DNA from 3 places in the Janthinobacterium sp. PAMC25594 genome. Region 2 is predicted to be linked to each of the others. Evidence: predicted binding sites of a transcription regulator. Region 2 holds the regulator's gene; each other region holds the start of a gene.

Region 1 (2,321 bases), 2.7 Mb from region 2:
CTGGCCCGCCATGGCGGCGATCACCTTGTCCGTGTCCGTCGATTTCGCCTTTTCCACGGCTTGCGCCCACATGTGGATGCCCACATAGGTCGCTTCCATGGGGTCGTTCGTCACGACGGAACCCGCGTTCGGCAACTTTTGCGCCACCGCATACGCCTTCCACTGCTTGATGAAGGCCGTGTTGACGGGGTTCTTGACGGACTCGAAATAATTCCACGCCGCCAGGTGCCCCAGCAGCGGCTTGGTATCGATGCCGCGCAGCTCTTCCTCGCCCACGGAAAACGCGACGACGGGCACGTCCGTGGCTTTCAAGCCCGCATTGCCCAGCTCCTTGTAGAACGGCACGTTCGAATCGCCATTGATGGTGGAAATGACGGCCGTCTTGCCGCCCGTGGAAAACTTTTTGATGTTGGCGACGATGGTTTGATAGTCGGCATGGCCGAACGGCGTGTAGACCTCGCTGATATCGCTATCCTTGACGCCTTTACTTTTCAGGAAGGCGCGCAAGATCTTGTTGGTGGTGCGCGGATACACATAGTCCGTGCCCAGCAGCACGAAGCGCTTGGCGCCGCCGCCATCTGTGCTCATCAGGTATTCCACCGCCGGGATCACCTGCTGGTTCGGTGCGGCGCCCGTATAAAACACATTCTTTTCCAGCTCCTCGCCTTCGTACTGCACCGGGTAAAACAGCAGGCTGTTGAGTTCCTTGAACACGGGCAACACCGACTTGCGCGACACCGACGTCCAGCAGCCAAATACCACGGCGACTTTATCCTGCGCCACCAGTTGTCTCGCTTTTTCCGCGAACAGCGGCCAGTTCGACGCGGGGTCGACTACGACGGCTTCCAGCTTCTTGCCCAGCACGCCACCCTTGGCATTGATCTCGGCGATCGTCATCAGCGCCACATCCTTGAGCGACGTTTCGGAGATGGCCATGGTGCCCGACAAGGAGTGCAAAATGCCCACCTTGATGGTATCGGCGGCCAGGGCCGCCTGCATGGTGGTGGACATGGCCAGGGCCAGTGCGCCGGCGGCGGCCGCTTTCAGGATGATGCGTCGTGACATGGGGACTCCTGTGATGTATTCATGGGGGACGGACTGGGCATACGATGTTGTTAAAGCAGAATGCATGCCAGCCGCGCCACGTAGCGGCGTCGCGGGAACAAGGACGGTAAGGGCGCTGCGGCGCCCACCGTTTTGGTGCGCCGGCGCCACTTCCTGGGGAGTGCGGGGCTGCGCCCATGCAGAAGAGAAGCGATGCAGCGATAACGGGAAGGAATTATTTAAAAATTAATTGAGCTTTCTTGATAAGCCCACTAAGATGGGAGCCTCTTCTGTCGCATTGCTTGGCGGCATAAGTAAACATGAAATCAGCGTGTAGCTTGCTACTTTTCTTTTACTTTTAACTCACTTAGATAGTTAAATCATGAAAAATATGATCGCGGGCGTGTGCGCCCTGTTGCTGTTGAGCGCGTGCGCCGCACCTGCTGCGCCGGCGAGCGCCACCAGCACGAACCAGGTCAAGATGGACGATGAGGGCAATACGGGCAGCAATATCAAGAAGCGTCCGAAAAAAACGGCCGACGTCGTGTCTGCCATCACGGCAAACCGCAGCGTCTAATCAAGCTACGGCAAGCGTGTGACGCCGTTCCAGGGCCTGCAGCGCGCAGGCCCTGTTCACATTTGCGGTGCGCGCCTAGTGTTTGATGCCGCGCAAACGGCGCCAGCCCTTGCGTCCCAGCGGAAACAGCAGCACGAACGCGAGCAGCCATGGCAGGATATACGCCATGGCCGTGATGGCGTTGGCCACGCCTTCCGACAGGTTTTCCGTGAAATTGCCCAGCGCCCGCTTGACGGGGCGCCAGAACGACTGCCTGCCTTCGGCGCTGATGGCCACGTTCAGCAAGTCCGTGTCGATGCGCTGCATCAACAGCGCATTGGCCGCCGTCGCCTGCTCCAGTTCCACTTGCACGGTGGCCAGTTCCTTGGTCACCTTGATCAAGGCATCGACGTTCGCGCCCGAGCGTTTTTCCAGATCCTGCAACTGCGCCTGGTACTGCTTGAGCATTTCCAGGCGTTTCTTGCTGTCGAGCACGGGACGCCCCAGGTCTTCCACCTTGGTGCCCTGGCTGCTGACGTCGCCTCCGGCCGCGACCAGCGCCACGAGCTTCTTGATGCCGGCCGGCTTGGCGCGCATGCTGATGCGCGCGTGCACGTAACGGCCGCCGTCGATGCTGGAATCGAGCAGCAGGCAGCCATTTTCCGTGTCGGCCTTGCAGGCGGCGACGACTTTTTCATACAGGGGCCGCACTTGCGCCTCG
Region 2 (2,321 bases):
ATACAGGTCATGCGCCAGGCTTTCCACATAGACGGTTTTGCCACTCAGACGCAGGTTGACTTCGGCCTTTTGACGTTTTTCTTTCTCTTTGAGGTTATCCACGGTCAGAATCACGGCGATATCGATAACTTGATCGAAATGACGTTTCACGCGCTCCAGCTTCGTTTGTACGTATTCACGGATGGCTGGTGTCACTTCGAGATGATGTCCGCTGATGGTGAGATTCATACACACTCCTAAAGATGATCGGGTTCGTGCGGTCCATCCTATCCGGCCCGCAGAGGAACCGAAAAAAACTTACAAACACTTACGCAGGCTCACTGGCGGAATTTTCAACGCTTCCCGGTATTTGGCAACAGTACGTCGCGCAATCACCATGCCTTGTTCCCCCAGCATGTCCGCAATCTTACTGTCGGATAAAGGATTTTTAGGGTCTTCTGCTCCTGTCAGTTGCACGATCAATGCCCGTATCGCCGTCGATGACGCTTCGCCCCCCGCTTCGGTGGCGACGTGGCTACCAAAGAAATATTTCAACTCGAACATGCCGTGCGGGGTCAGCATGTACTTTTGAGTTGTTACCCGCGAGATAGTACTCTCGTGTAAACCCAGTGTATCAGCTATTTCACGGAGCACAAGGGGGCGCATGGCAACGGCCCCATGCGAGAAAAAGTTCTTTTGTCTTTCTACTATCGCCTGCGCCACGCGCAGGATCGTGTCGAAGCGCTGGCGCATATTCTTGATCAGCCACTTGGCTTCCTGCAACTGTGCACCCATGGCGCCCTCGCCCTTGCCCTGCTTGAGCAGGTTGGCGTACATGGCGTTGACGCGCAGGCGCGGCATGACGTCATTGTTCAGGGTGACTTGCCAGCCATTGCGCGCGCGCTTGACGACGACGTCGGGCACCACGTAATCGGACACGTCCGAGGCAAACACGGCGCCCGGATGCGGATTACACTGGCGAATCACCGTCTGCGCTTCACGCAAGTCTTCCTCGTCGCAATCGAGGGCTTTTTTCAGCTTGTTGAAATCGCGCTGGGCAAACCAGGCCAGGTGCTTTTCCACGATGACGAGGGCCATGCGCCGCGTCACCATGGCGACGTGCGGCAAGCGCTTGATTTGCAACGCCAGGCATTCGGATGCATTGCGCGCGCCCACGCCCGGCGGATCGAAACTTTGCAGCAGGGACAAGGCCGTGCGCATCTCGTCGGCGTCGATTTCCAGCTCTTCCGGCAGGCGCGCCAGGATGTCGTCGAGTGACTCTTCCAGGTAGCCATTGTCGTCGAGCGCGTCGATGATCAGCTCGACCAGCGCGCGGTCACGCAATTCGAGCACCGTCACGCGCATCTGCTCCATCAGGTGTTCGCGCAGGGTGCAGTGATGGGCCTCCAGTTGCGGACGCGAATCTTCGTCGTCGGGCGCCTTGCCCCGGCTCGCCTCGCTCCAGTCGCTGTCGCCGCCGTCCGCGGCGGCCGGGCTGTCACCCGCCTCGCCGTCAAAGGTTTCCGCTTCGGCTGGCGCTGCGGGCGCCTCCTGGCCTGGCGGCTGGGGCGGCGCTTCGGCCGGCGCGGCCGTGGAACTCAGGGCCCCGTCGGACAGCAGGCGCAGCGAACGGTCGAGCGGATCGTCGAGGCGCTCGAGCAAGGGATTGTCCGTCAGCAGTTGCTCGAGTTCCTGGTGCAATTCCAGGGTAGACAATTGCAGCAGGCGTATCGATTGCTGCAACTGCGGCGTCAGTGCCAGGTGCTGCGAGGTGCGCAGCTGCAATGATTGTTTCATTGGCTCACATGCGGAAGTGTTCGCCCAGATAGACCCGGCGTACCGACTCGTTCGCGATGATGTCGTCGGGGCGTCCCGACGCCAGCACCGAGCCCTGGTTGATGATGTAGGCACGGTCGCAAATACCCAGCGTCTCGCGCACATTATGATCGGTGATCAGCACGCCGATATTGCGCTCCTTCAAGAAGCGCACGATGCGCTGGATCTCGATCACGGCGATGGGATCGACGCCGGCGAACGGCTCGTCGAGCAGCACGAAACGCGGGTCGGTGGCCAGCGCGCGGGCGATTTCCACGCGGCGGCGCTCGCCGCCCGACAGGGACAGCGCCTGGTTCTCGCGCAACTTTTCAATTTGCAAGTCGGCCAGCAATTTATCCAGGCGCTCTTCGATCTCGGCCTTCTTCAGGGGACGGCCTTCGACGGTCTGGATTTCCAGCACGGCGCGGATATTGTCTTCCACCGTCAGCTTGCGGAAGACGGACGCTTCCTGCGGCAGATACGACAGGCCCATCTGCGCGCGGCGGTGGATGGGCAGGCGGGAAATG
Region 3 (2,321 bases), 2.9 Mb from region 2:
AGTACGCTAAAAAATGCTGCAAATTGACATTGAGCATGCGAAAAACAGATAAGCGGGCATGCATGCGCCCGTCACAGTCGTGCGCACCCTGGCGCTTGCAGCATGGTAACCTCATTCTTCCAAGGAGGAATTCATGAACGATATACCTGCACGCAGCGAGCAATACCGCGGTTTTACGATTTCCGTGACCCCGCAAAAGGACAACGACGATTTATGGGATTTTACCTACCGCCTGCAGCGCGAGGGCGAGAGCGCCGCGCAAGCGATCACGCGCAGCCGCACCCTGGGTGGCTATGCGGCACCTGAAACGGCTTGCACGGCCGGGATAGAAGTGGCCAGGACGGAAGTGGATAATCTGCTGCGTCCTTGAGCCAGCGTAAATCGTTTAGCCCGAAAGTCAGCCTGACCGCGCGCTGGCGCGTGAAACACGTCGCTAGCGGTCCCGCTTCATGCTACGATTTCCACTATTGAGTCAGTCACCAAGGAGGCACCCATGGAAAACAGTTCTAAAATTCACTATAAAGGCTGGGAAATCGTTCCCCTGGCCGTGCCCACCACCGATGGCAAATGGTCGGCCAGCTGCGACATCGAACGCGCCACCGCGGAAGGCCTGGAAGTATTCGAAGGCTCGACCATGCAGTTCGTGCGCGACGACGAGGATGGCGCCATTGCCGCCGCCTGCGAAGAAGCCGTGCGCCAGATCGACAACATCATCGCCAATCCGCTGGTGCGGCTGGCTTAGCTCCTGCATTTTCAGCAAACCTGCAGCCGGCACCCGCCGGCTGTTTTTTTATGTGCGCGCCCGGTGGCAGTCTGGTCTGTTTCATGTTTCAATGTTTCAAATGGAATGATTGAAACATATTTGAAACATCATTGTCATGCATTATGACATCGCTGTTCCCGTGCGTGACAGCGCGTGCAGCGCCGTTGCGTGGCCGTTTCCCCTGATTTTCACTGTGCGTGACGCATTTTCCGGGCCGGTGAGCGGTGCTGGCACGGCATTTGCAATACTGATGCTCATAGCCACTCCGTGAAACATTCGGGACCATCCGAAACCCATAAGGTGAACACATGACTCAATACTCCGCAGGTGCCGCATTCCGCAAGGCCGTCCAGGAAGAATCCCCGTTGCAAGTCGTCGGCGCCATCAACGCCAACCACGCCTTGCTGGCCAAGCGTGCCGGTTATAAAGCCATCTATTTGTCCGGCGGCGGTGTCGCGGCCGGCTCGCTGGGCTTGCCCGACCTGGGCATTTCCAGCCTGGACGACGTGCTGACCGACATCCGCCGCATCACCGACGTGTGCGACCTGCCGCTGCTGGTCGATGCCGACACGGGCTTCGGTTCGTCCGCCTTCAACGTGGCGCGCACCGTGAAATCGATGATCAAGTTCGGCGCGGCCGGCTTGCATATCGAAGACCAGGTGGGCGCCAAGCGCTGTGGCCACCGTCCGGGCAAGGAAATCGTCAGCAAGGAAGAGATGGTCGACCGCATCAAGGCGGCCGTCGATGCGCGCACGGACCCCAACTTTGTCATCATGGCGCGCACCGATGCGCTGGCCGTCGATGGCCTGGAAGCGGCACTGGAACGCGCCGTCGCCTGCGTCGAGGCGGGCGCCGACATGATCTTCCCGGAAGCCATCACGGACCTGGACATGTATGCCACGTTCGCCAAGGCCGTCAACGTGCCTATCCTGGCCAACATCACGGAATTCGGTTCCACGCCGCTGTTCACGCTGGACGAACTGCGCAGCGCGCACGTGGGCCTGGCCTTGTATCCGCTGTCGGCCTTCCGCGCCATGAACAAGGCGGCCGACAACGTCTACCGCGCGCTGCGCCGCGACGGCACGCAAAAGAATGTCGTCGACACCATGCAGACGCGCATGGAGCTGTATGAATCGATCAACTATCACGACTTCGAGCAAAAGCTCGACGCGCTGTTCGCCGCGCAAAAGAAATAAGTAAAGAAGCAGGGACCGCATGCCGGTCCCGCATTGACGCACCCGAGACTATTCAATCTGGAGAACACAATGACCGCACCGCAAGTCGCTACTTTCAAGCCTAAAAAATCCGTCGCCCTGTCCGGCGTTACCGCCGGCAATACGGCGCTGTGCTCGGTCGGCAAGACCGGCAACGATTTGCACTACCGCGGCTATGACATCCTGGACGTGGCCGACAGCTGCGAATTCGAGGAAATCGCCTATCTGCTGGTGCACGGCAAGCTGCCCACCGCCGCCGAATTGAAAGGCTACAAAGCCAAGCTGAAATCGCTGCGCGGCTTGCCGTCGGCTGTCAAGTCGGCCCTGGAAGCGCTGCCGGCCGC

What was found. The regulator sigma-54, encoded in region 2, starts transcription at its own class of promoters, with help from an activator protein. The targets are predictions, from matches to a motif close to TGGCANGNAANCTGCTTT.
Region 1: urtA (urea ABC transporter substrate-binding protein) is a predicted target of sigma-54. The motif match lies at 1,118-1,135, and genes of this name have one in related genera.
Region 3: prpB (methylisocitrate lyase) is a predicted target of sigma-54. The motif match lies at 992-1,009, and genes of this name have one in related genera.

The regions. Positions count from the first base shown of each region.
Region 1 covers NZ_CP080377.1:6,154,708-6,157,028, reverse strand. The annotation lists gene urtA (urea ABC transporter substrate-binding protein) at 1-1,065, opposite strand, end outside; gene KY494_RS27610 (hypothetical protein) at 1,427-1,621, shown strand; gene KY494_RS27605 (DUF4349 domain-containing protein) at 1,697-2,321, opposite strand, start outside.
Region 2 covers NZ_CP080377.1:3,445,747-3,448,067, forward strand. The annotation lists gene hpf (ribosome hibernation-promoting factor, HPF/YfiA family) at 1-228, opposite strand, end outside; gene KY494_RS15475 (RNA polymerase factor sigma-54) at 298-1,776, opposite strand; gene lptB (LPS export ABC transporter ATP-binding protein) at 1,781-2,321, opposite strand, start outside.
Region 3 covers NZ_CP080377.1:6,357,560-6,359,880, forward strand. The annotation lists gene KY494_RS28550 (hypothetical protein) at 134-370, shown strand; gene KY494_RS28555 (hypothetical protein) at 494-742, shown strand; gene prpB (methylisocitrate lyase) at 1,072-1,959, shown strand; gene prpC (2-methylcitrate synthase) at 2,029-2,321, shown strand, end outside.